Regions from separate parts of the Rahnella sp. R3(2024) genome, predicted to be linked through region 1. Evidence: predicted binding sites of a transcription regulator. Region 1 holds the regulator's gene; the other holds the start of a gene.

What was found. The regulator sigma-54, encoded in region 1, starts transcription at its own class of promoters, with help from an activator protein. The targets are predictions, from matches to a motif close to GTTGGCACANNTTTCGCTNT.
Region 2: the regulator sigma-54 is predicted to act here: its motif matches at 12,007-12,026, upstream of glnK (P-II family nitrogen regulator).

What each region holds. Positions count from the first base shown of each region.
Region 1 covers NZ_JBHGBU010000001.1:2,601,332-2,616,411, forward strand. The annotation lists gene ABSH60_RS11790 (DUF4312 family protein) at 1-94, shown strand, start outside; gene ABSH60_RS11795 (DUF4311 domain-containing protein) at 127-903, shown strand; gene ABSH60_RS11800 (DUF4310 family protein) at 916-1,563, shown strand; gene ABSH60_RS11805 (amidohydrolase/deacetylase family metallohydrolase) at 1,644-2,777, shown strand; gene ABSH60_RS11810 (DgaE family pyridoxal phosphate-dependent ammonia lyase) at 2,767-3,894, shown strand; gene ABSH60_RS11815 (KDGP aldolase) at 3,891-4,631, shown strand; gene ABSH60_RS11820 (beta-propeller fold lactonase family protein) at 4,749-5,948, shown strand; gene ABSH60_RS11825 (transcription antiterminator) at 6,028-7,947, shown strand; gene npr (PTS phosphocarrier protein NPr) at 8,066-8,338, opposite strand; gene rapZ (RNase adapter RapZ) at 8,335-9,189, opposite strand; gene ptsN (PTS IIA-like nitrogen regulatory protein PtsN) at 9,257-9,727, opposite strand; gene hpf (ribosome hibernation promoting factor) at 9,837-10,124, opposite strand; gene rpoN (RNA polymerase factor sigma-54) at 10,148-11,581, opposite strand; gene lptB (LPS export ABC transporter ATP-binding protein) at 11,684-12,409, opposite strand; gene lptA (lipopolysaccharide ABC transporter substrate-binding protein LptA) at 12,416-12,973, opposite strand; gene lptC (LPS export ABC transporter periplasmic protein LptC) at 12,951-13,520, opposite strand; gene kdsC (3-deoxy-manno-octulosonate-8-phosphatase KdsC) at 13,517-14,083, opposite strand; gene kdsD (arabinose-5-phosphate isomerase KdsD) at 14,100-15,080, opposite strand, start outside.
Region 2 covers NZ_JBHGBU010000001.1:3,276,958-3,292,037, forward strand. The annotation lists gene ppiD (peptidylprolyl isomerase) at 1-1,727, shown strand, start outside; gene ABSH60_RS14730 (helix-hairpin-helix domain-containing protein) at 1,866-2,249, shown strand; gene ABSH60_RS14735 (YbgC/FadM family acyl-CoA thioesterase) at 2,367-2,783, shown strand; gene queC (7-cyano-7-deazaguanine synthase QueC) at 2,837-3,535, opposite strand; gene ABSH60_RS14745 (SgrR family transcriptional regulator) at 3,632-5,344, opposite strand; gene cof (HMP-PP phosphatase) at 5,537-6,358, shown strand; gene ABSH60_RS14755 (pyridoxal-phosphate dependent enzyme) at 6,426-7,469, opposite strand; gene ABSH60_RS14760 (Lrp/AsnC family transcriptional regulator) at 7,590-8,045, shown strand; gene ABSH60_RS14765 (SmdA family multidrug ABC transporter permease/ATP-binding protein) at 8,183-9,955, shown strand; gene ABSH60_RS14770 (SmdB family multidrug efflux ABC transporter permease/ATP-binding protein) at 9,918-11,747, shown strand; gene glnK (P-II family nitrogen regulator) at 12,087-12,425, shown strand; gene amtB (ammonium transporter AmtB) at 12,506-13,795, shown strand; gene tesB (acyl-CoA thioesterase II) at 13,936-14,802, opposite strand; gene ABSH60_RS14790 (YbaY family lipoprotein) at 15,049-15,080, shown strand, end outside.

The sequences.
Region 1 (15,080 bases):
GGCCAGGGAAAGAAAGAGTTATTACGTGGCGTTAGACATTACCGTCAACCTGACTGTTATTAATACGGAACAGGTAGTTTTTGTCACGAAATAAAAACGTTAGCTATAAATGACAAGGATATACTGATGTTTTTAATTATTTTATTTAAGTCGCTTATTATCGGCGGACTGGTTGGCGTGGGCGTAGGTGCGGGTGCTGCACGTATGTTCCATGCGCCTACCGTGCAAGGGATGGGGGCTTTTCGTACGCTTGGGGAATTAAACTCCTGCGAAGGCGATCCGGCTTCGCATTTCTCATTTGGTCTGGGCTTCTTCTTTAACGCCTGGGCATCTTCCGTTGCGGCAGGTTCTTTCACACAGGACGTTGACCACCGCATCATTCCTCACTGGGCGACCGCGGCGCTGATGTTCAAAAACCGCAATGTCGCTGAAACCATGCATGACCCACGCAAGATGGCGATTGCCGGCGGCATCATCGGCATGATTGTGGTGGCCTTCCTCAACACCACCGCGTCCGCCGTTCCTCCGGCGTTGCAGGTCACGGCAATTAAAGTGCTGGTGCCTGCGGCAAACCTGCTGGTGAACACTGTCATGCCGGTGATTTTCTGGCTGGCGGCGATTGATGCAGGGCGTCGTTCCGGTTTCTGGGCCACCATTTTTGGCGGTCTGGCGCAGATGATCATGGGTAACGCCGTACCGGGTCTGGTGCTGGGTATCCTCATCGGTAAAGGTGTTGAAGAAAGCGGCTGGAACCACGTCACCAAAGTGATGATGGCGGCGATTATCGCGCTGTTCGTCCTCAGCGGTTTCTTCCGTGGTTTCGACGTCAAACTGTTGCAGTCATTCATGCTGGACGTCCCGACATGGCTGAACGGCATTCACAACTCACTCAGCGGTAAGTAAGGGAGCATGACAATGGAAGAACAAGCCAAACGTGGTTTCTGGTACGCCGAGTGGTCGTTCCCGATTTTTGTCGGACTGCTGTCCTCGGGCGTTTTCGCCGGGACACACATGTATTACCTGTACGGCATCGGCGCGTTTAACGAAGTGGCGTTTGTATCGATGTTGCGTTCCGGTATGGACACCGGCGTGTACGGCGCAGTGGCGGCCTTCGGTGCCAGCTTCCTGTTTGCCCGCATCATCGAAGGGTCACTGGTCGGTATTCTTGATATCGGCGGTGCCATCCAGACCGGTATCGGCCTGGGCGTTCCGGCGATGCTGCTGGGTGCCGGGTTTGTCTTCCCGGTGGCGAACTTCGCGGCTTCGCTGGTGACCGGTCTGATCCTCGGTTTAGCCGTCGGTTACATCATCATTCTGGCGCGTAAATTCACCATCAATCAGAGCAATTCGACCTACGGCGCTGACGTGATGATGGGCGCGGGTAATGCTTCCGGCCGCTTCCTCGGGCCGTTGATTATCCTGTCAGCCATGGCGGCCTCGATTCCAATCGGTCTGGGATCATTGCTCGGCGCACTGGGTTTCTATCTGTGGCAGAAGCCAATCACCGGTGGCGCGATCCTCGGTGCCATGATCCTGGGCGCTATCTTCCCGGTTTCATTGTAAGAACAGCAGCATAGAAGCAAATCAGCAGTAAAGCGGGCGTCGGGAACACTCCTGACGCCCGGCATTATGGAGAACGTCGTATGTATGACTTAATCATCCGCCAGGCATTACGCGCAGACGGCAGCCTGACAGATATTGCAATTCAGGACGGCAAATTCGCCGCCATTGGCACGCTGGCAGCCGATGCCACTGCCCGCCAGACGCTCGATCTTCAGGGCAAGATTTACGCCAGCGCTGGCTGGATCGATTCCCACGTTCACTGTTACCCAAAATCGCCGATTTATCATGACGACGCCGACCTGATTGGCGTCGCCTGTGGTGTCACCACCGTCGCAGATGCCGGCAGCACCGGCGCCAATGATGTCGACGATTTCTATCAGATTACCCGTGCGGCGAAAACCAACGTCTACGCATTTCTGAATATCGCCCGCACCGGCATTGTGACGCAGAACGAGCTGGCGGATATGACGCAGATCGACAAAGTCGGCGTGCGTGACGCCATCGCGCGAAATCCCGGTTTTATCATCGGGATCAAAGCGCGTATGAGCAGCAGCGTGGTCGGCCAGAACGGCATCAAACCGCTGGTGCGCGCCAAAGAAATTCAGCAGGAAAACGATGACCTGCCGCTGATGGTGCATATCGGTAATAACCCGCCGAACCTCGATGAAATCGCAGATTTACTGACGTCCGGCGACATCATCACCCACTGCTATAACGGCAAGCCGAACCGCATTCTCTCGCCGGAAGGCGTGCTGCGCGATTCGATTAAACGTGCGCTGAGCCGCGGTGTACTGCTGGATGTCGGTCACGGCACCGCGAGTTTCAGTTTTGAGGTGGCGGAGCTGGCGATTAAGCAGGGCATTTTGCCGCACACCATCAGCTCCGATATTTATTGCCGTAACCGTATTAACGGGCCGGTGCATAGCCTGGCGACGGTGATGTCGAAATTCTTTAGCGTCGGCATGACGTTGCCGCAGGTGATTGATTGCGTGACCTCTCACGCCGCTGACGCGCTGCGCCTGCCGGCCAAAGGCCGTCTGGAAATCGGTGCTGACGCCGACCTGACCCTGTTCGAGCAGCGTTTTGCGCCGCAGGTGTTTGTCGATTCCGAAGGACAGTCCGTGAAGGGCGAAAGTTTGCTGGTGCCTCTGGCCGCTGTGGTCGCGGGCGTCACCCTGTTAACCGAAGAAGGGAAATCTGCTCATGTCTTCTGAACAATCTCTGTATGAAAAGTATCAGTTAAAACAAGTCATTAACGCCTCAGGCCGCATGACGGCGCTGGGGGTTTCCACGCCGCGCGAGGAAGTTGCCGCGGTCGTGAATACCGGTCTGAATCATTATTTTGAGATGAAAGACCTGGTGAACAAAACCGGCGCATACATCGCGAAACTGCTGAACGTCGAAAACGCCGTAGTGGTTTCCTGTGCTTCTGCCGGGATCGCGCAGTCGGTGGCGGCGGTGATCGTCAAAGATAACGCCTGGTTGCTGGAAAACCTGCACGCCGCGCCGCTGGAAATCCCGCACGACATCGTGCTGCCAAAGGGCCATAACGTGAATTTCGGCGCGCCGGTGGGCACGATGATCACCCTGGGCGGCGGTAAAATTGTTGAAGCCGGTTATGCCAACGAATGTTCCGCTGCGCAGCTTGCTGCCTGCATCACCCCGCGCACGGCGGCCATCATGTACATCAAATCGCACCACTCGGTGCAGAAAAGCATTCTGTCGGTTGCGGAAGCCGCCGAAGTGGCGCGTGCGCATAATGTGCCGCTGATCGTCGATGCTGCCGCAGAAGAAGACCTGACCTGCTATTACGAGATGGGCGCGGATCTGGTGATCTACAGCGGCGCAAAAGCCATTGAAGGGCCGACCAGCGGTCTGGTGCTCGGCAAAAAACAGTATGTCGAATGGGTAAAACTGCAATCGGGCGGCATTGGCCGTGCGATGAAAGTCGGCAAAGAGGGCATTCTCGGCCTGACGCAGGCGATTGAAAGCTATATCACGCTGCCGAAAACCACCGGGCAGGAAATGGTCGACAAAATGACGCCATTTATCGCCAGCCTGAATGACATCAACGGCGTCTCGGGGCGTGTGGTCTGGGATAGCGCCGGGCGTGATATCGCCCGTACGGAAATCACCTTTGATGAAGCGGTGCTCGGCTGGAAAACCAAAGCCATTGTGGACGCCATGAAGAACGGCGATATCGCCATTTATTTCCGTGGCTATCGCGCCAACGAAGGCAAGATCGAAGTCGATGTGCGCAGCGTGACGCCGCCGCAGCTCGCCATCGTTGCAGAGCGTTTTAAACAACTTTTCAGCGGAGAAAAAGCATGAAGCTGACCCCGAATTTCTACCGTGACCGCGTATGTCTGAACGTGCTTGCCGGTTCAAAAGACAATGCCCGCGAGATTTATGAAGCGGCAGAAGGTCATGTGCTGGTCGGCGTGCTGTCCAAAAATTATGCGGATGTCGCGAGCGCGGTGGCGGACATGAAAGAGTACGCCGCACTGATTGAAAACGCCTTGTCCGTTGGCTTGGGCGCGGGCGATCCGCGTCAGTCGCTGATGGTCAGCCAGATTTCTGCGCAGGTTCAGCCGCAGCATGTGAATCAGGTTTTCACCGGCGTCGGGACCAGCCGCGGAATGCTCGGGCAAAACGACAGCGTGGTCAACGGTCTGATTTCTCCGACCGGTAAAGTCGGCTTCGTGAAGATCAATACCGGGCCGCTGAGTTCAGCCTCCGCTGACGCCATCGTGCCGGTGGAAACCGCCATTGCGCTGCTCAAAGACATGGGCGGCAGCTCGGTGAAATATTTCCCGATGGGCGGCCTGAAAACCTGTGATGAATTCGCGGCGGTGGCCCGTGCCTGTGCGGAACAGGATTTCTGGCTGGAGCCGACCGGCGGCATCGATTTAGAAAACTTCGAGCCGATTATGGACATCGCGCTGGCGGCGGGCGTGACCAAAATCATCCCGCATATCTACAGTTCCATCATCGACAGCGCGTCGGGTCATACCCGCCCTGAGGATGTGAAAACCCTGCTGGCCAGCGTCAAAAAATTGCTGGGCTGAAGGTTCTGACCTTTCCTGCGCGGTAAGCCGTCTGCGCGGTTAAACACCCTGCATCCCCCGTTCACTGCGCGGGTGCAGGGTTCTCTTGTCTGACAGTCCCAAATTCTGAGGAAATGTATGAGAAACTGGTTTCTGATTTCAGGTTTAACCTCCGCGATGCTGGCAGTGTCTGCCATGCCGCTCTATGCAGCAGAAAAAACAATGACTTCGACGACTTCGCATTTTGCTTATGTCGGCACCTACAACCCGAACGGGGAAGGTGTCTACCGCTTTACATTCGATCCGAAAACCGGTGCGCTGAGTGATAAAACCCTCGCCAGCCAGTTGCCCAATCAGGCGCAGATGGTACTCAGCCACGACGGCAAAACGTTGTTTATCGGCAGTGAAACTGACAATTACAACGGCGGTAAACACGGATCCGTGGCGGCTTACCGCATTTCACCAGAAGACGGCAGCCTGACGCTGATTAATCAGGTGGATTCACAGGGCGCGGGGCCGGTGTACTTGTCACTGACGCCTAAAGGCGAACATCTGCTGGTGGCGAACTACATCAGCGGCGTGGTGGCGGTATTCCCGGTGGAGGCCAGCGGAAAACTGAGCGAAGCCAGTAACAGCCAGCAGGATGCCGGCCCGGCGGGCGCGGGCAAACCGGCCACCGCCGCGGAAGGCAGTTTTGCCATCAGCGACCACAACGGGCCGCACGCGCATATGATCGCCACCGATCCTTCCGGTAAGTTCGCCTTCTCCACGGATCTTGGGCTGGATCGGATTTATCAGTGGAAACTCAACGGCGAGAGCGGCGCGCTGGAAGCTAACGATCCGCCGTTCATCAAAGCCTCTTCGGAAGGCGCCGGGCCGCGTCATTTTGTTTTCCATCCCAACGGCCACGTGGTTTTCCTGATCAACGAAGAAGCCTCGACGCTGACCAGTTATCGCTTTGATGCAAGCAAAGGCACGCTGACGGAACTGCACAGCCTGTCCTCGCTGCCCGCCGGTTTTAAAGGCACCAACTTTGCGGCAGGCATCGTGCTGAGCAAAGACGGCAAACATCTGTACGTGGCCAACCGCCTGCACAACAGCATTGCGCAGATCACCGTGACCGGCGAAGGCGCGATGACCTGGAGCGGGGAAACCTGGACGCGGGGCGATTACCCGAGAACGCTGACCCTGTCGCCGGATGGCAAATATATTTACGCAATGAATCAACGAAGCGATAACATCACTACATTCAAGGTATCGCCGGACAGCGGCAAACTGACGTTTGTCGACAGCTACGTGGCGGTCGGCAGTCCGTCGCTAATGGTGATTGCGCCTTAACCGGCGCAGCAGAAACAAACCCCGTCCACAGCCAGTCATTGCCGTGGACGGGGCCTCGCTGAAACGAACTGGAAAAACCATGGTGAGATTTCCCAATCAACGGCTGGCGCAATTGTTCGACGCGTTACAGACCGAAACCCTGCCTCAGGACGAGCTGGCGAAGCGTCTGGCGGTGTCAACGCGTACCGTGCGTGCCGACATCACCTCGCTCAACGAAATCATCGCCGACTACGGTGCAAGCTTTGTTCACAGCCGTGGCAGCGGGTATCAGCTGAAAATCGACGATCAGGCGCTGTTCTCGTCGTTACAGCACACGACACAACGTAAACCGAACCCGACGCCGCGCACCGCCGCCGAACGGGTGAAAACGTTGCTGATCCGCTTTTTGACCTCAGCTTTTTCACTCAAGCTGGAAGATCTGGCCGATGAATGGTTTGTCAGCCGGGGAACCCTGCAAAATGATATGGCTGAGGTGAGGGAGCATCTGGCGCGCTACCACCTGAATATTGAAACCAAGCCGCGTTATGGCATGAAGCTGTTTGGTGCAGAACTGGCGATCCGCGCCTGTCTGACCGATCTGCTGTTCCAGCTGGATGCTGAAGAACAGGCGAATCCGCTGCTGAAAGCGGAAAGTCTGGAGCCGGAAGCGCTGGTGCCGCTGACGCGCTTTATGCATCAGCTGCTGACGCAGTCCTCCATTCAGCTGACCGATGAAGGCGAGCAGTATCTGATCCTCTATTGCGCGGTTGCCATCAAGCGCATTACCGGCGGCTATCCGCTGACGGATTTTGATGCCGAAGACGGCGATCCTGCGGTGAAACAGGTTTCTGTACGGCTGGCAGCCGAGCTGAAAAATCTCGTCGGCAAGGAGATCCCGGCTTCTGAAGAAGCCTATCTGCGGGTGAATATCGCCGCCCGTCGCGTGCAGCAAATTCTGCCGACCGACATTAATGCCGACGATGACGAATCGCTGGTCGATTACATTCTTTCGTATATCAACTCGCACTATAACTATGATCTTCAGGGTGATAAGCAGCTGCGCGCCGACCTGCTGACGCACATCAAGACCATGATTACGCGGGTGAAATACCAGATTAATATCCCCAACCCGCTGCTGAACAACATCAAACAGCATTATCCGATGGCCTATGACGTCACGCTGGCGGCGGTGTCCAGCTGGGGGAAATACACGCCGTATACGCTCAGCGAAAACGAGATCGGTTTTCTGGTGCTGCACATCGGCGTCGGGCTGGAGCGGCATTACAATATCGGTTATCAGCGCCATCCGCAGGTGATGCTGGTGTGCGACACCGGCAATTCGACCATCCGCATGATCCAGGCGCAGATCAGCCGTAAGTATCCGCAGCTGGTGATGAAACAGATTGTGACGCTGCGCGATTACGAGAAACTGGAACACATCGACGAAGATTTTATTATCTCCAACGCCCGTATCAGCGAGAAGAATAAGCCGGTGGTGGTGCTGTCGCCGTTCCCGACCGAATACCAGATGGAACAGCTCGGCAAGCTGGTGCTGGTCGATCGCACACGGCCTTATATGCTGGAAAAATTCTTCGACGAAAAACACTTTATGATCGTCAACGAGCCGATGACTCAGGCGGAATTATTCCGCCATGTGTGTTCGCAGCTGGAGGCCGAGGGATATGTCGATCAGGCGTTTTATCCGTCGGTGGTGGAGCGTGAGGAAATCGTTTCGACCATGCTGGGCGAAGGCATTGCGCTGCCGCACTCGCTGGGGCTGCTGGCGAAGAAAACGGTGGTGATTACGCTGCTCTCGCCGCAGGGCATTGCCTGGGGAGAAGGGGAGACGGCGCACGTGATTTTCCTGCTGGCCATCAGCAAGGCCGATTACGAAGAAGCGATGGCGATTTACGATTTGTTCGTGACGTTTGTGCGGGAGCGTTCGATGAGCCGTTTACTGAGCAGTGAAAATTTTGAAAGCTTCAAGGCCATTGCAATAGATTGCCTTTCCCGCATTTAGCCTGCGGCCCTGACGCCGCAGCGGCGTTCGTTCACCCGAATCACTGACTGATGTCAGCTCATCGGGGCTCTCTCCCTGGCTGCCTTGCTGCAACGCCAATGACTAAGAGTGAGGAGTCTTAGTCTTCGTCAAATCCTGAATTGATCAGATTAACAACTGCCGTCAGCGCCTGCTCTTCATCGGGGCCGGTGGCTTCGATTTCGATCTGCTGACCTTTCGGGGAATCGAGCATCAGCAGTGCTATCACGCTGCTGGCTTCTGCTTCTATGCCTGTGCCATTGCGCAGCATCACTTCCGATTCAAAACTCTGCACCAGTTCAAACAACTTCATGGCCGGACGGGCGTGCATGCCTAACCGGTTTTTGATTTCTACCGTTTGTTTCACCGTCATGATTTGCGTTTTTCCAGCGTGCGATGGCGGGATTGCACATTCTTCCCGCGGGAACGGAAATAGTCGGCCAGTTGTTCTGCGATATACACCGAACGGTGTTTACCCCCGGTACAACCAATGGCGACGGTCAGATAGCTGCGGTTGTTGGTTTCCAGCATCGGCAGCCATTGTTCGAGGTAGCTGCGGGTCTGGTAGATAAAGTTGTGCACTTCGGTGTGACGATCGAGGAACGCCGCCACCGGTTTATCAAGGCCGGTCATCGGACGCAGTTTCGGATCCCAGTGCGGGTTTGGCAGGAAACGCACGTCAAACACGTAATCGGCATCAATCGGCAGGCCGTGTTTGAAGCCAAAGGATTCAAAGACCATCGTCAGTTCACGCTCACGTTTGCCCAGAAGACGGGTACGCAGCATTTCTGCCAGTTCATGAACCGACATTTCTGAGGTGTCGATGATCAGATCGGCTGCGGAGCGCAATGGCTCGAGCAGATCGGCTTCTTCATCGATGGCACTTTCAAGGGACAGGTTTTTGCTGGAAAGCGGGTGCAGACGACGGGTATCGCTGTAACGACGGATCAGGGTATTGCGGTCTGCGTCGAGAAACAGCAACTGCGGCGAAAAACTCTCAGGCAGTTGTGACATCGCATGCTCATACACTTCCGGTGTTTCTGGCATGTTGCGCACGTCAATGCTGACGGCGGCAGACGTATTGCGTTCGACAAGTGTCTGGGCGAGCTGCGGCAGTAAAACCACCGGCAGATTGTCCACACAGTAAAATCCCATGTCTTCTAATGCCCTTAGGGCAACCGACTTCCCGGAACCGGAACGGCCGCTGACAATCATCAGCACCATGGTGTCACTCCCCTGGCATTCAGTGTTCAGAATTCACTTTCCCGGCGCGTTGCCGGGAATCATCAATTTATTCGTTTTCTGTCATTATCTGGAACAGTTCTTCGTCGCTTTGCGCTCCGCGCAGACGGCGACACACTGTTTTATCAGCCAATTTTTTGGCCACTAAAGACAAGGTGTGTAAGTGGGTTTTACATTGATCTGCCGGAACCAGCAAGGCAAAAAGGAGATCCACCGGCTGATTGTCGATAGCGTCAAACGCGATCGGTTGATCGAGCTGAATAAACACGCCGACGGCGCGTAATGTGTCTTCTTCCAGCTTGCCGTGCGGGATGGCGATCCCGGCACCGATCCCGGTGCTGCCCATACGCTCACGGGTCAAAATGGCGTCGAAAATCACTTGTGGCGACAAATTCAATTGTTTGGCAGCCAGTTCGCTGATGATTTCCAGCGCGCGTTTTTTGCTGGCGCAATGAACGCCGCTTTTGGTGCATTCGGCATTCAGCACCGACGTTAATTGCATTGCAGTATCGTTGATCATGTCATCTTCACTTTTGCACTGATTCACCCTTAAAGCTATATCGGCTCGTTCCCCGAAGGTCACAAGCCGATGCCCGAAGGTGTGTAGCACAGGGTTGGCTACATGAATGTCAGTGCTGTTTCAGTTTGTCTTTATGTTTGTTCAGCTGGCGCGCCAGTTTATCAACCAGGCCGTCAATCGCTGCGTACATATCCTGATGCTCCGAGGTGGCATGCAACTCGCCTCCGTTCACATGCAGCGTCGCTTCCGCGATTTTCTGCACTTTTTCAACGCTTAACACCACATACACCTGATTTATCCTGTCGAAATACTGTTCGAGCTTCGCCAGTTTCATCGTGATGAATTCTCTCAGGGGATCGGTGATCTCAATGTGATGTCCGGTAATGTTGAGCTGCATAATGTCTTCCTTCTCTGTTGAGGTCAAACTAACTGTTTACGCTGGTTTGAGGGCGGGATGGACAAAGACTCTCGGTATTTTGCGACGGTACGGCGCGCCACCATAATTCCCTGATTGGAAAGCAGGGTAGCTAACTTACTGTCACTCAGCGGTTTTACAGGATTCTCCGCTGCAATTAATTTCTTCACCAGCGCCCGGATCGCGGTGGACGATGCCTCGCCGCCGCTGTCAGTACTGACGTGGCTGGAGAAGAAATACTTCAGTTCGAAAATGCCACGCGGGCTGTGCAGGAATTTCTGCGTTGTAACGCGTGAAATCGTCGATTCGTGCATTTCCACGGCGCTGGCGATATCGGCCAGCACCATCGGTTTCATGTATTCATCACCCATCTCAAAGAACGCCTGCTGCTGCTCAACGATGCAGCGCGTGACTTTCAGCAGCGTGTCGTTGCGGCTCTCCAGACTTTTGATCAACCACTTGGCTTCCTGCAAATTGCTGCGGATAAATTGCCCGTCGCTGTCGCTGCGGGTCGAATTGCCCATCGCAGCATAATGCTGGTTGATTTTCAGTCGCGGAATGCTGTCTGAGTTCAGTTCGACAGTCCAGACACCGGACACTTTGCGTACCAGCACATCCGGGATGACGTATTCGGATTCGCCGGTGTTGATCGACTGGCCTGGTCGCGGATCAAGAGACTGGATCAGGAGCATCGCTCCTTTCAGTGTATCTTCTTTTAGACGGGTTGATCGCATAAGTGCGCGGAAATCATGGTTCGCCAGCAAATCCAGATGTTCGCTGATGATAAGTCTGGCTTCTGTAATGAAAGGCGTTTCCGGGACGTACTGGGAAAGCTGAATCAGCAGACAGTCGCGCAGGTCGCGCGCGGCGACACCCACGGGATCAAAACGCTGAACGCGTTTGAGCACGGCTTCCACTTCGTCCATCGTGACGTCGTCATCGCCGATACTTTCGAGAATATCGTCCAGAGAAATCGTCAGATATCCGGTGTCATCCACCGCATCGACAATCGAGGTCGCGATAGCCGCATCGGTGTCGGAAAACGGCGTCAGTTCGACCTGCCACATCAGGTAATCCTGAAGCGTCTGGGTGGTTTCACCTTGATAAACGGGCAGCTCGTCGTCGCTGTAATCGTTACCGGTACCGGACGGTGTTCCGGCGGTGTAAATTTCATCCCAGGTCGCATCCAGCGGTAACTCTTCGGGCATGTCTTTTTGCTCGAGAGCCTCGCGGGTATCCAGACCTTCACTGTCAGCGGTTTCGACCGCATCGATCTCATCGTGAAGATCGGTTTGTTCCAGCAGAGGGTTGCTCTCCAGCGCGAGTTGGATCTCCTGTTGGAGCTCAAGCGTGGACAATTGCAACAGGCGGATTGCCTGCTGTAATTGAGGAGTCATTGCCAGTTGTTGGCTGAATCTGAGTTGCAAACCTTGCTTCATATCTTGGCTTTATATCCGTAGATGAGTTCGAACGGCAACACTTCGGTCAGAAACGGCCTGTTTCAGTGTAAAGCGAAACAGGCGCGCTTCAGGCGGCGCAGATCACAGACGGAATTCTTCACCAAGATAAACACGTTTCACTTGTTCATCAGCAAGAATGTCGGCTGGGGTGCCGTGGGCGATAAGCTTGCCCTGACTGACGATATAGGCGCGTTCACACACGTCGAGCGTTTCACGGACGTTGTGGTCAGTGATCAGAACGCCCAGACCGCTGTCGCGAAGATGCTCAATGATTTTTTTGATGTCGATAACGGAAATCGGGTCAACACCGGCAAAGGGTTCATCCAGCAGGATAAACTTAGGGTTGGCTGCCAGTGCGCGGGCAATTTCCACACGACGGCGTTCACCCCCGGACAGTGACTGGCCGAGGTTATCGCGCAAGTGAGAGATATGGAATTCTTCCATCAGCTCATTGGCGCGATCATTGCGCTGTTCTTTGTTCAGGTCGTCACGGATTTGCAGCACGGCCATCAGGTTGTCGAACACGCTGAGGCGGCGGAAAATAGAGGCTTCCTGAGGCAGGTAACCAATGCCGCGACGTGCGCGGGTATGCAATGGCAAAAGGCTGATGTCTTCGTCGTCAACGATGATTCGGCCAGCGTCACGCTGTACGATACCGACCACCATGTAGAAGGTGGTGGTTTTACCGGCACCGTTAGGGCCAAGTAATCCGACGATTTCGCCTGAATTGACTGCCAGGCTGACATCTTCAACGACCTTACGGCCTTTGTATGCCTTCGCCAGATTTTCTGCGATTAATTTTGCCATAAATTATCAGTTACTCTTTTTGGTCTGGCCACCGGCTGCTGCCGGGGTCTTTTCCTGCAACTGTGTCGGAACCAGCACGGTCGTGACACGGTTGCCTTTATCACTGAAGGCTTCCATCTGCTGTTTCTGCACCAGATAGGTAATACGATCGCCTTTCACATTGCTGTCCAGCTGTTCAAGGTAAGCGTTTCCGGTCAGGGTCACCAGATCGGTTTCCACTTCATAACGGACTTTCTGCGCGTGGCCTTTAATCGGTTTACCGTTGTCCTGCAACTGGTAGAAGGTCACCGGATTGCCGTAGCCTTCCACCACTTCTTTGCCGGAGACACCTTGCGGGCGGATCACCACAACTTTGTCGGCTTTAACCTGAATCGAGCCCTGATTCACCACCACATTGCCGGTAAAGGTTGCCGTGTTGGTGTTCACATCCAGCGCCTGATTGGCGGAATCAATGGTGATCGGTTTCGTTGTGTCGTCTTTCAGCGCGAATGCCGGAATGCTGATGGCCAACAACGAGCCGGTGATCAGAAGATTACGGATTTTATTTTTTGCTTTGAATTTCATAAGAGGTCGTTACCTTTTCGATCAGCTCTGCTGTTTTATCGCGCAGATTACCACGCATTTTCATGCCGTTAGATGTAAAACCTGTGCCATAAAGCGTTACTTCATCGTCTGAGGCAACGTCCTGTGTCGTCAGGTTAACCTGTGCATTATCCGTTTTGATTCTTTGCAGCTGTGATGTTTCTGGCGTCAGGCTGTCTGCCTGCACATGCCCATAAAGATAGAGCATTTTATCCTGAGTCATCTTGGCTTTATCAGAACGCAGCACCCAGGTTGGCACTTTATTCTTGTCATACATGGTCGCCACCGGGTTGGTAAACCATGTTACCTGATCGGTGGTGTAGTATTTGACCTGGTCCGACACCAGTTTGTAGGTCAGGCTTCCCAGCGGGTCATACACCATGGTTACCGTGTGGGAGCTTTGGTAGGTCGGTTCCTGATCGTTGACCGCCTGCGGCGCATCATCCGTATTGTCTGACAGTGACCAGCCAATCAGTATCAGCACGATGGCGGTCAGTACCAGAATGATCCAAAGTCTTGTTTTATTCATATCGACAGCCCTTTGGCGTCCTCCAGCTTGCCCTGCGCCAGCAGAATCAAGTCACATAATTCGCGTACTGCGCCACGGCCACCGGCAATGCGGGTCACGTAATGCGCCTTTGGCAGCAGGATAGGGTGTGCATCCTGAACCGCGACGGAAAGACCCACTTCAGCCATCACCGGCCAGTCAATCAGGTCGTCACCGATGTAAGCGACTTCCTCTGCCCGAAGCGACAGTGTATCTAACAGTTCGCGGAAGGCCAAAAGCTTATCTGATTGCCCCTGATACAAGTGGCGAATTCCAAGGGTTTTGGCGCGATCTTCCAGTAATTTCGCATTACGGCCTGTAATAATCGCGACCTCAATGTCGGACGTCAGCAGGCAACGAATTCCATAACCGTCGCGAACGTTGAAACTTTTCAGCTCTTCTCCCTGATTTCCCATGTAGATCAGGCCATCAGACATGACGCCGTCCACATCGCAAATCAGCAGGCGAACCGCTTTCGCACGTTCAAGCACATCGGTGCTGACCGGACCGTAGCAGGTATCCACCAGGGCTGCGCTATTACTCATTCAGGGCATTCCTCAATTAAACTACGCCAGCGCGCAGCATGTCGTGCATATGTAACACACCTAACAATTGGTCACCATCGGCAACCATCACACAGGTAATGTGTTTTTCCTGCATTAAATTCAGTGCGTCGACCGCCAGCAGGGAAGGGCGCACGCGCACGCCGCCGGTAGTCATCACTTCGGCAATGGACGCGTTATTGATATTGACGCCCATGTCGAAAATGCGGCGTAAGTCACCGTCGGTAAAGATCCCTTCGATTTTCATTAAATCGTCGCAGATGACGGTCATCCCCAAATTCTTGCGGGTAATTTCCAGCAGGGCATCACGCAGAGACGCATCGCGGCTGACGTGCGGGATTTCGTCACCGGAGTGCATGATATCGCTCACGCGCAGCAAGAGCTTGCGACCGAGTGCTCCGCCAGGGTGCGACAGGGCGAAATCTTCCGGTGTGAAGCCGCGCGCTTCCAGCAACGCGACGGCCAGCGCATCGCCCATCACCAGCACGGCGGTAGTGCTGCTGGTCGGTGCCAGCCCGAGCGGGCAGGCTTCTTTCGGAACACGCACGCAAAGGTGTACATCGGCGGCTTTTCCCATGGTACTTTCGGGATTGGCGGTCATGCAGATAAGCGTGATATCCAGGCGTTTTAATACCGGGATCAGCGACAGAATCTCGTGCGCTTCGCCGGAGTTGGAGATCAGGATCACGACGTCTTGTTTGGACACCATGCCCAAATCGCCGTGGCTGGCTTCGCCCGGATGTACAAAGAACGCCGGTGTGCCGGTGCTGGCGAAGGTCGCGGCCATCTTGCGGCCTATATGACCCGATTTACCCATCCCCATCACCACGACTTTGCCGGTACAGGCGAAAATCATTTTACAGGCGCGAGTGAAATCGCCATTAATGTATTGATCTAACTGCTCAAGTCCTTCACGTTCTGTTTTCAGCACTTCACGTCCGACAGCCTGGAAATCAAAGTCGGAGGCGAGGGTATCGTT
Region 2 (15,080 bases), 680 kb from region 1:
GTGCACAGCTGGAACAAGCAGTGCAAAACCAGCGTAGCCGACTGCAGCAACAGCTTGGAGATCAATTCTCTGCGCTGGCGGGCAGCGATGGTTATATGCAGCAGTTGCGCCAGGAATCCCTGAACAACCTGATTGACGTCACTTTGCTGGATCAGTATTCCAAAAAGCTTGGCATTGCCGTCAGCGATCAGCAGATCAAAGACGCGATTTTTGCGACCCCACAATTCCAGACTAATGGCCGTTTCGACAACGCCAAATACCTGCAAAGCATCCAGAGCATGGGTTACAGCGCAGATAATTTTGCTCAGTTAATGAAACAGCAATTGATCAGCCAGCAGCTCGAACAAGCCTACGGTCAGACCGACTTTATTCTGCCTGTTGAAAGCACAACGCTCGGCGCGTTGATCCTGCAAACCCGTGACGTGCATACGGCAACGCTGGACACAGACACGCTGGCCGCTAAGCAACAAGTCACTGATGCAGAAGTGCAGGCGTTCTACGACCAAAACAAGAATAACTTCTTGTCCCCTGAGCAGGTGAAAGTCAGCTACATCGAAATGGATGCCGCGGCCATGCAGGGTAAAGCCGACGTGAGTGATGCCGACATCAGCGCGTACTACGACCAGCATAAGAACGAGTTTGGCCAGCCTGAACGTCGTCGTTACAGCGTAATCGTCCTGAAAACTCAGGCTGACGCTGATGCGGTCGCTACCCAACTTAAAAGCGGTTCTGATTTCGCAGAACTGGCGAAAACTAAATCCACCGATGCACTGAGTGCGAAGCAGGGTGGGGATTTAGGCTGGATGGAACCTGAAACCACATTGCCAGAATTCAAAAGCGCCAATCTGACCACCAAAGGTCAGGTTTCCGGTGTGATTAAATCGGACAATGGTTTCTTCATCCTGCGTCTTGAAGACATCAAACCTGAACAGGTTAAGCCTCTGACTGAAGTGCGCGCCAGCATCACTGATAAGCTCAAACAAGAGAAATCACTGGATGCTTACTATGCGCTGCAGCAGAAAGTCAGTGAAGCCGCGACAAACGACAACGAGTCTCTGGCTTCGGCTGAAGAAGTTGCCGGTGTGAAAGCGGTACACACTGACTGGTTCACTCAGAATCAAATCCCGGCAGGCATCAATTTCAAACCTGTTGTGCAGGCGATTTTTGAAGGTGGCCTGATTGGTCAGGACGGTGCTCCTGGCAGTAACTCTGACATCATTACTGTTGATGGCGATCGTGCGTTTGTCATTCGTGTCGATGCGCACAAAGCCGAAGGCGTTAAGCCTTTTGCTGAAGTGAAAGATCAGGTGACTACATTGGTTAAACGCCAGAAAGCACAAGATCAGGCACGCATGGAAGGCGAGAAACTGCTGACAGCCCTTAAAGAGGGTAAAGGCGATGACGCAATGAAAGCCGCAGGTCTGAGCTTTGGTGATGTGCAGAAAGTACAGCGCAGCCAGCAGCCTTCTGCTTTCGAAGAAAATGTCTTCGCATTGCCGCATCCACAGAAAGACCAGGCCGTTTACGGCTTGTCTCAGGATCCAAAAGGGAACAGCGTGTTGATTAAACTCACTGCCGTTACCCCGGGTGCTGTGCCGGAAGCGGATGCCGCACGTTTTGCGCAGGAAATGCAACAAACCTCCTCAAACGTGACCTTTGATGCGCTGCTGACAAACCTGCGTCAGGAAGCAAAAATCAAGTTCGGTTCTGCTGCACAAAACCAGTAAACGCCGCAAAGTTTTGCAACGCGTTGCAACAAACAAAGGCCGCTTTCGCGGCCTTTTCCACATCTGAAAGTTGCCCATTGTCCGGTTTTTATTCCTGATGCACTCTCTCCGTGCTGTCAAACACATGGAGGATACAGCATGAAAAAACTAGGCATTACGTCACTCTCTCTCGCTCTGGCTCTTGGGCTTTCAACGTTACCTGTGATGTTACAGGCCGCACCCAATGCGTCCGGTACTGTTGCCACGACATCTGTGGCACCGGCAACAACGGCGGGGAAAGTGGCGGGTCCGCAGGTGAAAAAAGAGCAGGCCGCGGTGGCTGATGACACCACTGTCAGCATTAATACGGCCACAGCGGAAGAATTTGCCAGGGCGATGAACGGTGTAGGGATGAAGAAGGCGCAGGCCATTATCAGCTACCGTGAAGAGCTCGGGCAATTCACTGATATTGAACAGCTTCGCGAAGTGCCGGGTATTGGCGCTGCACTGTTTGAACGTAACAAGGACCGTCTGAAATTGTGACGGATGTCGCGGCGGCGAACCCTTAACGGTTGCCGCCGTTTTCTTCTGCTAATCTCTTAAGACATCTGACCAGTTTGGTTTGTACCTCAGGCGAGACGCAGGAGTTTTTTAATCACTATGCATACGTTTATTAAAGTTCGTGGTTTTCACATCGATGTTTATCAGCATGTTAACAATGCGCGTTATCTGGAATTTCTGGAAACCGCCCGCTGGGAATGGCTCGACAATCAGTCCGGCTTCCAGTGGATGAGCCAAAACAACATTGCTTTCATTGTGGTAAATATAAACATCAATTACCGCAAGCCTGCGGTGCTCGGGGATGTTTTACGCATCGACAGCAGCCTTCAGCAGTTGAATGGTCGCAGTGGAGTCATTGAGCAGGTGGTGACCCGTGAGGGCGATGTCGTGGCGGATGCTACGCTGACCTTCGTGTGTATTGATTTACGCACACAAAAGGCCTTGCCGCTGGAAGGAGAGTTGCTGGAAAGATTACGTGAACTTGAGCTGGAAAATGACGCGGCCAATCATGAATGACTGACATAACCACGGGCAGCGAAATGGCTGCCCGCGGTTATCCGTCAGGTACTTTAACGCAGACCGGTTTTCTTTTTCAGACTGGCCATCACGCCCGCCTGATCTTGCTGATACTGTTGAAGACCGTTGGCGCGCAGGTGGCAGGCGGCACACTCTCCACACCCATCACCGGCGATGCCGTTGTAACAGGTCAGAGTATGATGGCGAACCAGACTGAGCTGCTGATAATAATCTGCCAGCGCCCAGGTTTCGGCTTTGTTCAGCCACATCAACGGGGTTTCAAAACGCACATCGCGCGCCAGACCCAAAGACACTGCATGATTCAGCGCTTTGACAAACTCATCACGACAATCCGGGTAGCCGGAGAAATCGGTTTCGCACACACCGGTAATGACCGCTTCTGCCTGGATCTGATAAGCGTAAATGGCCGCCAGTGTCAGGAACAGAATATTACGACCCGGTACAAATGTGCTGGGTAAACCGCCTTCAGTTTCTTCACCAAAGCCCGGTACGGGAATGTTATCGCGAGTCAGGCTGCTGACCGCCAGTTCATTGAGCAAACCGACATCCAGCACTTTGTGGGCACGCGCGCCCAACTGCACTGACAGTTTTTGCGCGATCTCAATCTCAGCACGATGTCGCTGACCGTAATCGAAAGTGACGCAATGTACTTCGTCATACTCTTTCAAAGCCTGAATCAGACAGGTTGTTGAATCTTGTCCACCGCTAAAAACCACCACTGCTCTTTTCATTCTGATTTCCTGTTTACTGAACTGACCGCGCATCGGGCAGCAAAATCACGCTCATGGTACTTACCTTTGCCGCCGTAGTGTAGCGAAACAGCTGCTTCAGTCATTTTCAGATTGCAACGGCGGCGGAACCCACGCCTGACAGAAATCGAACCAGCCCCATGCCGTCAGCTGAACGCCGCTGATGCGTGGCGGCGCGCTCACCTGATACTGATAGTTGAACAGCGGTGTAATAATGCTGCGCACCATCCACTGATAAAAATGATCGCGCAGTTCTTCAGACCGCCTGTTTTCCTGCGGGATTTGCTGAATATGGCTCAATCGTCCTTGCTGCAAGATAAGATCTTCTTCGCGCAAAATCCCCGGCCACAACGGATCCTGTTGCAGCCAGTTCTCCAGCGTGGCTTCCGGAGATTCACCGATCAGCCGGTCGCCCAGCAGCAGATCTGCCGATTCCAGTAATTCGCCGTCTTCCCACAACCGGCCTGCGTGATAAACCACTTCCAGCGCACAACCTTCTTCCGCCAGCTTTTCCCGCAATGCCTGAGCCACCAGTTCAAACTCTACGGGCGGGTGGTAAAGCAGACGCAGAGTTTCAGGCAACTGAACATCCATATGGTCGTGAACCGGGATCGGCCAGCCGGGCAGCATTTCTTTACTGGCTTTCACCAGATCATGATCGATCGGCAGATTATCCAGCATGCCGCTGCGCTGGATAATTCGGATGACTTTTTGCGCCTGTGCTTCACTGAGCACGCCGCGTCGCAAGTTAGTAGCAATGTAACAAAAACCAAGACTGGTGCTTCGCCGGACGGGTTTTACCTGCGAAAGCTCGTTCTGTTCGCCAAGAATAATTCTGACCGGATGCTGACAACTGACATTGTCCCGCTGAGCAAAAAGTTGTGGAGTGATCCAAAACTCAATAGCGGCCAGATAGGGATGTTGTAAAGGGTAATAGGTGTGTTGCTCGAGGCGGATAAGCTCAGGGGTGAAGGTGGTCAGGCGAAACGGTCCGGCGCCGATATGCGGATCGTCCGGATGAGCCAACAGACAATTGAGGTCGGCAAAACGGTGTGCCAGCCAGTAATCCGGTTTATCCAGATCGAACTGCAAACACAGCGCATGAGGCTGAGATAATGTCACCACTGACGCCAGATTATGTTTACCGCGTGCTGACTCGCGAAGTTGCTGAAAGCGTGCGACCAGTTGCGCGGTTTTTAACGGTTCACCGTTATGCCAGAAAAGCTGACTGCGCAGAAAAAACTGCCAGGTTTTTCCGTCATTACTGACGTGCCAGTGATGCGCCAGATTGGGCTGCGGTGAGGTATCACCGGGGATAAAGCGCGTTAAACCTGCATGTATAGTATGCGCCAGGTGTTGTTCAGCGCGGCCGGTAAGCGTTAGCGGATCTAAAGGCTGGAGAGGGCGATAATAGGGAATGCGCAGCGTCGGCGCATCTTCCTGCCACTGGCCGCCAAGATGCGGCGCGAGCAGGGTATTCAGATGCGAAGGATCCAGCTGGCTCAGTTGCAGCGCGGCAGAATGTTCACCCTTTTTCAGTAATTCCTGTAAATACGTTCCGCGTAACTCTTCCGGTGTTTTGAGGCAGCTTAGCGATGCGCGTTTTCCGCGACCAGCCTGCGACTGCCAGCGGATCCAGCCGGCATTTTGAAAGTGCATCAGTAGCGTTCGGGTGTGGCGTTCGCTGCAACAGAAGATTTCTGCCAGTTCTGCCACGGTAAATTGAGCCGGATGCGATCCGGTTTTCAGGTACAGACGCTGAAACTGATTAAGCCGATTTTGCAGACGCACGGTAAATACGGAACCTCAGGAGTAGGGTGAATTTTTCCTGTTCAGCATATCCCAGCTGACGCGACCAGACCTGAAGTAAAAAACCAAAGTGTGAGCTAAAACCGGAACAGTATTCATAAAGTGTTCACTATTAGTTCCGTAAATATCAGTCCATACTTTGCGGGTGAAAACAACGCCGCTCAGAGAGGAAATATGTACCGTTTAGCTGCATTTGATATGGATGGCACGCTGCTTTTACCTGATCACACGCTGGGCGACAAAACGTTGTCCACGCTGCGGCAGTTAGCTGAAAAGCCGGTAACGCTGACCTTTGCCACCGGGCGTCATTATCTCGAAATGAAAGATATTCTTGCTAACATCGGCCTGGATGGCTATCTCATCACCGGCAACGGTACCCGTATTCATGATCTCAGTGGCCACCGGCTGCACGCCAGCGATTTACCCGAGGATTGCGCGCACGAATTACTGCATACCTCGTGGGACACGCCAGCCAGTGTGCATGTTTTCCGCGATGACGGCTGGTTCACTTCTCTCGACGATCCGGATTTACTCATTCCGCATCAGTTCAGTGGTTTTCGCTATCAGTTACAGGATCTGCGCTTATTACCGGATTCGGGTAACAGCAAAGTGTGTTTCTGCGCCCCGCATAACGTGTTGTTGTCGCTGGTGCCTCAGCTCGAAGCTCACTTTGGCCCGCGCATCGATTTATGTTTCTCTGCGATGGATTGTCTTGATGTGCAGCCCGCAGGCAGCAACAAAGGCAGCGCGCTTGCATTGCTGACGGAAGGACTGGGGATCAACATGTCAGAGTGTATGGCGTTTGGGGATGCCATGAACGACAAGGAAATGCTCGAGGGCGTCGGGATGGGGCTGATTATGGGGAACGCGTTACCTGTTCTGAAAGAGAAGTCACCGCACTTACAAATTATTGGGCATTGCCGTCATCAGGCGGTGTCTCACTTTTTGCAACACTGGCTGCACACACCAAACCTCACCTATTCCCCCGAATATTAAGGTTTTGCAGCAAGCCGGGTCATCTGTCCCGGCTTTTTTCCTTTCTTACGCTGTATTTAACGCGGAGTTAACTTAGCCCTTCCAGCTGCTGTGCGTATCGTGAAATGTCCCCGATGTTCTTCGCTACCCAACTCTCATCGAAGTATGTATTCAGATAACGTTCGCCGCTGTCGCAGAGCAGGGTGATGATGGAGCCGGTTTCCCCTCTCTCACGCATCTGCGTAGCCAGTTGCAGTGCACCCCAGACGTTGGTACCGGTTGAGCCGCCGACCTTACGCCCCAGCACCTTCTCAAGCCAGTGAAGCGTCGCGATGCTGGCCGCATCAGGCACGCGCATCATGTCGTCTATTACACTTGGTATGAACGATGGCTCAGCGCGAGGGCGGCCAATACCCTCAATACGGCTGCTGCATTGTGCAGTGACGCTGGCATCACGCTGTTGATAATAATCGTAAAATACTGAGTTTTCCGGATCGACGACCACCAGTTCCGTATCGTGCCCCTGATAGCGAATATAGCGGCCCAGCGTTGCGGAAGTGCCGCCGGTTCCCGCGCTCATCACCAGATAACGCGGTATCGGATGCGGCTCATGCGACATCTGTCGGAAAATACTGTCAGCAATATTATTGTTCCCGCGCCAGTCGGTTGCCCGCTCTGCGTAGGTAAACTGATCCATGTAGTGCCCGTTCAGTTCACGGGCGAGTTGCTCGGATGCGGCATAGATCTGCCCCGAGTTCTGGACGAAGTGACACCGGCCACCGTAAAACTCAATTTGCTGGATTTTTCTTGGAGCAGTGCAAGAAGGCATCACGGCGATAAAAGGCAATCCCAGCAGGCGTGCGAAATAGGCTTCAGAGATGGCGGTGCTGCCTGAAGAAGCTTCCACAATAGGCGTGTTTTCACGTATCCACCCGTTGCACAAACCGTACAAAAACAGTGAGCGGGCAAGGCGATGTTTCAGGCTGCCGGACGGATGGGTACTTTCATCCTTCAGATACAGTGAAATTCCGGGAAAGTCGTTGAGTGACAGGCGAATCAGGTGTGTATCGGCGGAACGCTGAAAATCGGCATCGATTTCTTTAATAGCGTGACTAACCCAGGAATTGCGCATGATGCAGGCTCATAAAAGTGTCTTGATGCACACAAGAATAACGTAACTCCCGGAGAAATAAGTTACCCTTTAACCCACGAAGATAAGATTTAATAGAAAAATTTCCTCCCGGAGGCCGGTATGGTAGATAAAATTGACCTTAAATTGCTCTCCCTGTTGCAGAAAGATTGCACATTATCTCTGAATGAACTGGCGGATGCGGTCAATCTCACCACCACGCCGTGCTGGAAAAGGATTAAGCGCCTCGAGGATGACGGCATTATTCGCGGGAAAGTGGCCCTGCTGGACGGCGATCGGCTAGGGCTGAGCCTGACGGCGTTTGTGCTCATCAAAACTCAGCATCACAACAGCGAGTGGTACCAGCGCTTTGTTCAGCAGGTTGAGGCATTTCCTGAAGTGCTGGGTTTCTACCGGATGGCCGGTGAATATGACTATTTACTGCAGGTGCAGGTGTCCGATATGAAAAGCTACGATAACTTTTACAAGCGACTTGTGAACGGCATTCCGGGGCTGAATGATGTGACCTCCAGTTTTGCGATGGAACGCATAAAATCCACCACCGCATTGCCGATTTGATGCAAAAGTTACAGTAAAAAGTTTCATCAGAATCGCCAGTTAACTCTGTTATCCTTGTCGCCTGATGAGAAAAAAGTCCTGCTTCGGGCGCTTTTTCTCAATAAAATCATCATTATTATTTGTATGGAAAACACTGCGTGAGATTGTTCGCCCAATTAGGCTGGTACTTCCGACGTGAATGGCGCCGGTATCTGGGTGCCGTTGCCTTGCTGATTATCATTGCCATTCTGCAATTGATACCGCCCAAGCTAGTCGGTGTCATTATTGATGGCGTCACGACCAAAACGATGTCAACCGGCGTACTGTTTGCGTGGCTTGGGCTCATGGTCGCCACGGCAATTGTGGTGTATTTGCTGCGTTACGTCTGGCGCGTGCTGTTGTTCGGTGCGTCCTATCAGCTTGCCGTTGAACTGCGTCAGGATTTCTTCCGGCAGCTCAGCCGTCAGCATCCGGCCTTCTATTTACGCCACCGTACGGGTGATCTTATCGCCCGGGCAACCAATGACGTCGATCGCGTGGTTTTCGCCGCAGGCGAGGGCGTTCTGACGCTGGTTGATTCGCTGGTCATGGGGCTTGCTGTTCTTATCGTGATGGCGACGCAAATCAGTTGGGAGCTGACGCTTCTGTCGCTGGTTCCAATGCCGGTGATGGCCATTATCATTAAACGCTACGGCGACCAACTTCATCATCGCTTTAAAACCGCGCAGGCTGCCTTTTCCTCATTAAACGATCAGGCGCAGGAAAGCCTGACCAGTATTCGCATGATCAAAGCCTTCGGCCTTGAGAACCATCAGTCTTCCCAGTTTGCTGATGTGGCCGCTGATACCGGTGCGAAAAACATGCGTGTAGCGCGTGTTGATGCCCGTTTTGACCCGACTATTTATGTCTCGATTGGCATGGCTAATTTGCTGGCTATCGGCGGTGGTAGCTGGATGGTGGTTAACGGGCATCTGACACTCGGGCAGTTAACCAGTTTTGTCATGTATCTCGGGTTGATGATCTGGCCGATGCTTGCACTGGCCTGGATGTTCAATATCGTTGAACGCGGTAGCGCCGCCTACAGCCGCATCCGCAGCCTGCTTGAGGAAGCGCCAAGTGTCGTGGATGGTACTGCGCCTCTGCCTGCCGGACGTGCTGTACTCGAAGCAAACATTGCGGATTTCCACTATCCCGACACAACGCATCCGGCCTTGTCCTCTGTGAAGTTCTCCCTGCAACCTGGGCAAATGCTCGGTCTGTGCGGCCCGACAGGTTCCGGTAAAAGTACCTTGCTGGCGCTGCTTCAGCGACAGTTTGATGTCACTGAAGGAGATGTGCTTTATCACGGCCTGTCGCTGAAAACGATCCGCCTGGATGACTGGCGCGCACGTCTGGCGATTGTGAGCCAGACCCCTTTCCTGTTCTCTGACACCGTCGCACAAAATATTGCGCTGGGACGTCCGGAGGCCAGCCGGGAAGAGATCGAGGAAGCGGCGCGGCTTGCCAGCGTTCATGACGATATTCTGCGTTTACCCGGCGGCTATGAAACAGAGGTCGGAGAGCGCGGAGTGATGCTTTCTGGCGGGCAGAAGCAACGAATTTCTATTGCCCGTGCTTTATTGCTGAAAGCGGAAATCTTGATCCTCGATGATGCATTGTCTGCGGTTGATGGCAGGACAGAGCATCAGATCCTGCACAACCTGCGTCAGTGGGGCAGCGACCGCACCGTGATCATCAGTGCCCATCGTCTCTCCGCACTGACCGAAGCCAGCGAGATTCTGGTGTTTAACCACGGCTGTATTTCCCAGCGCGGAAGCCATGAGCAACTTGCCGCTGAGTCAGGATGGTATCGCGATATGTTCCGTTATCAGCAGCTGGAAGCCGCACTGGACGATGTACCGCAGGAACAGGAGCCGGAACAACGTGGCTGAGCAAAAAGTGAGTAAAATTCAAAAGATGTGGCCGACGCTGAAGCGCCTGCTGGGCTACGGCAAGCCTTACAGAAAACCTCTTTCTGTCGCGGTGCTGATGTTGTGGATTGCGGCAGCAGCAGAGGTGACCGGGCCGATTCTGATCAGTTTCTTTATCGACCACTATGTCGCCAAAGGCGAAATGCCGTGGGACAAAATCAGTCTGCTGGCATTGTGCTTTATCCTGCTGCAGTTTCTGGCTGCCGGATTGCACTATTTCCAGGCGTTGCTGTTTAACCGGGCCGCAGTGGGCGTGGTTCAGCGTTTGCGTACCGATGTGATGGATGCTGCATTACGCCAGCCGCTGAGTGCGTTTGATACCCAGCCCGTCGGGCAACTGATTTCTCGTGTCACAAATGATACGGAAGTGATCCGCGATCTGTACGTAACCGTCGTCTCGACCGTATTGCGCAGTATTGCGTTGATCGGCGCGATGCTGGTGGCAATGTTCAGCCTCGACTGGCGTCTGGCCTCGGTGGCGATATGCATTTTCCCGGCGGTTTTCGTCGTGATGGGGCTGTACCAGATTTACAGTACCCCGATTGTTCGTAAAGTCCGAAGCTATCTGGCGGACATCAATGACGGTTTTAACGAAGTCATTAACGGCATGAACGTCATCCAGCAGTTCCGCCAGCAAAAACGTTTTGGCGAACGTTTGACCCGTGCCAGTCAGTCGCATTATCTGGCGCGTATGCAAACGCTCCGGCTGGAAGGCTTTCTTCTGCGGCCATTGCTCAGTTTGTTCTCCTCGTTAATTCTGTGCGGATTGTTACTGCTGTTCGGATTCAGCGCAGAAGGTTCAGTCGGCGTCGGTGTTCTCTATGCTTTCATCAATTATCTGGGGCGTCTGAACGAGCCTTTGATCGAGCTGACCTCGCAGCAGTCGATTCTTCAGCAGGCCGTCGTGGCGGGTGAGCGAATTTTTGACCTGATGGACCGAACCCAGCAGCAATACGGGGCTGACGACAAAAGACTTACCGGCGGCGAGATAGACATTAAAGACGTCAGTTTTGCCTATCTGCCGGACAAATGGGTGCTGGAAAATATATCCCTGCACGTGCCATCGCGAGGTTTCGTTGCGCTGGTCGGGCATACGGGTAGCGGCAAAAGTACGCTGGCGAATTTGCTGATGGGATATTACCCGCTCAATAAAGGAGAGATCCGGGTTAATGGCCGTCGCATTTCCGATCTCTCGCACGCCAGCTTACGTAAAGGGATTGCGATGGTTCAGCAGGATCCGGTGGTGCTGGCTGAGTCGGTTTTCGCCAATGTCACGTTAGGGCGCGATATCGATGAAGCACAAGTCTGGCACGCGCTGGATATTGTGCAGCTTTCGCCTCTTATTCGTGAAATGCCAGAAGGTTTAAACACTCGCCTCGGCGAACAGGGAAATAATCTCTCGGTGGGTCAGAAACAGTTGCTGGCCATGGCGCGCGTTTTGGTGCAGGCCCCGGAGATTTTGATCCTTGACGAGGCAACAGCCAATATCGACTCAGGTACTGAACAGGCGATCCAGCGTGCACTTCGGGCCATCCGCCAGCAAACGACGCTGGTGGTGATCGCCCATCGTCTCTCGACGATTGTCGATGCGGATAACATTTTGGTATTGCATCGTGGTCAGGCAGTGGAGCAGGGCAATCATCTGCAACTGCTGGCTGAAAAAGGCCGGTATTATCAGATGTATCAGCTGCAGCTTGCCGGTCAGGAACTTGCCTCAGCGGAGCAGGCCACACCGGCGACGCAAAACGCCTGATACCCGCCCCAACGCAGCATAGCGCACCGCGTTGGGGTGGTTTTTTCTCCCGATTTCCCCCCACCTTTCTTCTGGCCTGCACCTTCATCTGGCATCAAGTCTTTGGGCGTGATGTCACTGCACTAAAAAGCAGCGGTCGGCACCTTATTGGTGCGCGCGTCATGATAATGATGTGAACGGCCAAGTGTGCGCCTCGTCACGAATATTCTGAAAATGCCGTATTACGCGGTAATCAAACGAATCTCTCTGCAATTTCAACTCTGGCACAGCCTTTGCTTTATCCATTTCGTATCGGGCGCGGTTTTTCCGCGGCAAGCCCTTAATTCGAGGAGTGGCAAAATGAAGCTGGTTACTGTGGTGATCAAACCTTTCAAGCTGGAAGACGTGCGCGAAGCGCTGTCTGCTGTTGGAATTCAGGGCCTGACCGTAACGGAAGTTAAAGGTTTCGGCCGTCAGAAAGGTCACGCTGAACTGTATCGCGGTGCAGAGTACAGCGTGAACTTCCTGCCAAAAGTAAAAATCGATATTGCTATCGCTGACGATCAGCTAGATGAAGTGATCGACGTGATCAGCAAAGCGGCCTACACCGGGAAAATTGGTGACGGCAAAATTTTCGTTGCTGAATTGCAACGCGTTATCCGTATTCGTACCGGTGAAACCGACGAAGCAGCACTGTAATTTCAGGTTCATCTCTTTGAATGAAGAGTTGAGATAAAAGAGCTTAGAAAAACAGTTTTGAGAACAGGGGTGGGCTACTAATGAAAAAACTTTTATCCATGATGGGGCTTGGCGCGGTTGCATTGTTGCCTTCGCTTGCCATGGCAGCAGCGCCAGCAGCTGCTAACGGTGCTGACAATGCCTTTATGATGATTTGTACTGCACTGGTGCTGTTTATGACCGTGCCCGGTGTGGCGCTGTTCTACGGCGGCTTACTGCGTTCTAAAAACGTGTTATCTATGCTGACTCAGGTCATCGTGACGTTCGCGCTGGTCTGCGTTCTGTGGATCCTCTACGGTTACAGCCTGGCCTTCAGCGAAGGCAACGCGTTCTTCGGCGGTTTCGGTAATGTGATGATGAAAGGCATCGGCCTTGATTCGGTCACCGGCACCTTCTCGCAGATGATTCACGTGGCGTTCCAGTGTTCATTCGCCTGTATCACCGTGGCGCTGATCGTGGGCGGTATCGCTGAACGTGTACGTTTCTCTGCAGTCTTGATTTTCACTGTGATCTGGCTGACCTTCTCCTACATTCCGATGGCTCACATGGTTTGGGCGGGTGGTTTCCTGGCAGCAGACGGTGCGCTGGACTTTGCCGGCGGTACGGTGGTTCACATTAACGCTGCCATCGCGGGTCTGGTCGGTGCTTACCTGTTGGGTAAACGTGCAGGATTTGGCAAAGAAGCATTCAAGCCACACAACCTGCCAATGGTCTTCACAGGTGCTGCGATCCTTTACGTTGGCTGGTTCGGTTTCAACGCCGGTTCAGCAAGCGCTGCAAGTCCAATTGCGGCTCTGGCTTTCCTCAACACCGTTATCGCAACGGCTGGCGCAATCCTGTCATGGACATTTGTAGAGTGGATGGTTCGCGGTAAACCTTCCCTGCTTGGCGCAAGCTCCGGTGCCATCGCGGGACTGGTTGCCATCACGCCAGCCTGTGGTACGGTCGGCGTGGGTGGTGCGTTGATTATCGGTCTGGTCGGTGGTGCTACCGGTCTGTGGGGTGTGGTTACCCTGAAAAAATGGCTGCGTGTTGATGACACCTGTGACGTATTCGGTGTGCATGGCGTGTGCGGTATCGTAGGCTGCCTGCTGACCGGTGTATTCACTTCCAGCTCACTGGGCGGCGTGGGTTATGCAGAAGGCGTCACCATGGGCCATCAGGTCTGGGTACAGTTCTTCAGCGTCTGCGTTACGCTGGTCTGGTCAGGTGTTGTTGCCTTCATCGCTTATAAAGTAGCTGACATGCTGGTCGGTCTGCGTGTTCCTGAAGAACAGGAACGTGAAGGTCTGGACGTCAACAGCCACGGCGAAAATGCTTACAACCAGTAATCTCAGTCATATACCTTCAGAGAAGGCAGTGCGCTAACGCTTTCTGAACGGCAGTACCAAAACTAAAAATAATGATGAATAGCAAAAGGGGCGATATCACTATCGCCCCTTTTTAATGCCTGATTTTCAGACCGAAAAGCTTATTCTGCCGTTCTCTGACGGATCACACCTTCCTGCACCGTAGTGGCAACCAGCACCCCTTCGCGGGTGTAGAACTGACCGCGTACAAAACCACGGGCACCGGAAGCTGATGTGCTTTCAACCGCGTAAAGAAGCCAGTCGTCCATACGGAATGGCCGGTGAAACCACATCGAATGATCGATGGTCGCGACCTGCATTCCTGGCTCCAGAAAACCAATTCCGTGCGGTTGCAATGCGGTCGGCAGGAAATTGAAGTCTGAAGCATAACCGAGCAGATACTGATGGATGCGCAGATCGTCAGGCATTTCGCCGTTGGCGCGGAACCACACCGCGCGGTGCGGCTCTTCTTTAGTGCCTTTCAGCGGGTTATGGAATTTCACCGGGCGCATTTCAATCGGCCGGTGACGGAGGAATTTATCACGAATTTTTTCAGGGATCAGATGCGCAAGATTTTTGGCAATGTCTGACTCCGAAATCAGTGACTCCGGCGGCGGTACATCAGGCATGGTGTTTTGATGTTCAAAACCCTCTTCATGACTCTGGAAAGAGGCTGTCATGTAGAAAATAGGTTTACCGTTTTGTACCGCTTTCACACGACGGGCACTGAAACTGTTGCCGTCGCGCAAGTTTTCCACGTCATAGATGATCGGTTTACTGCTGTCACCCGGACGTAAAAAGTAACTGTGGAATGAGTGGATCCCGCGATCAACCGGCACCGTCTGTTTGGCTGCGTAGAGTGCCTGCCCGACAACCTGCCCGCCAAAGACCTGGCGCAAGCCCAGATCCTCACTTTGACCACGAAACAGCCCTTCTTCGATTTTTTCCAGATCCAGAAGATCCAGCAGATTTATTAACGCCTGACTCATAGTGGCCTCATGAAAGTTACCGGTTAATTCATGCCTGATGCAGCCCGTAAGCGCAGCAAAAGCACAGGTCTAACCTGTTAATGATAGAGGATCTTACGGGCGCTCAGAAGACCTGTTTAGCCACCGGGAGGAAAAATTCAGATTATTGTGCCATGATTAACAGGTACGCTGGTTAAAGAAACCATTTTCATGTCGGCGTTTATTACAGCTTGTCGACAAGCGAATAATAAAAAGGGAGTACGATCTATGAAACTTTGGCAGATAGTAGGTGGAACCGC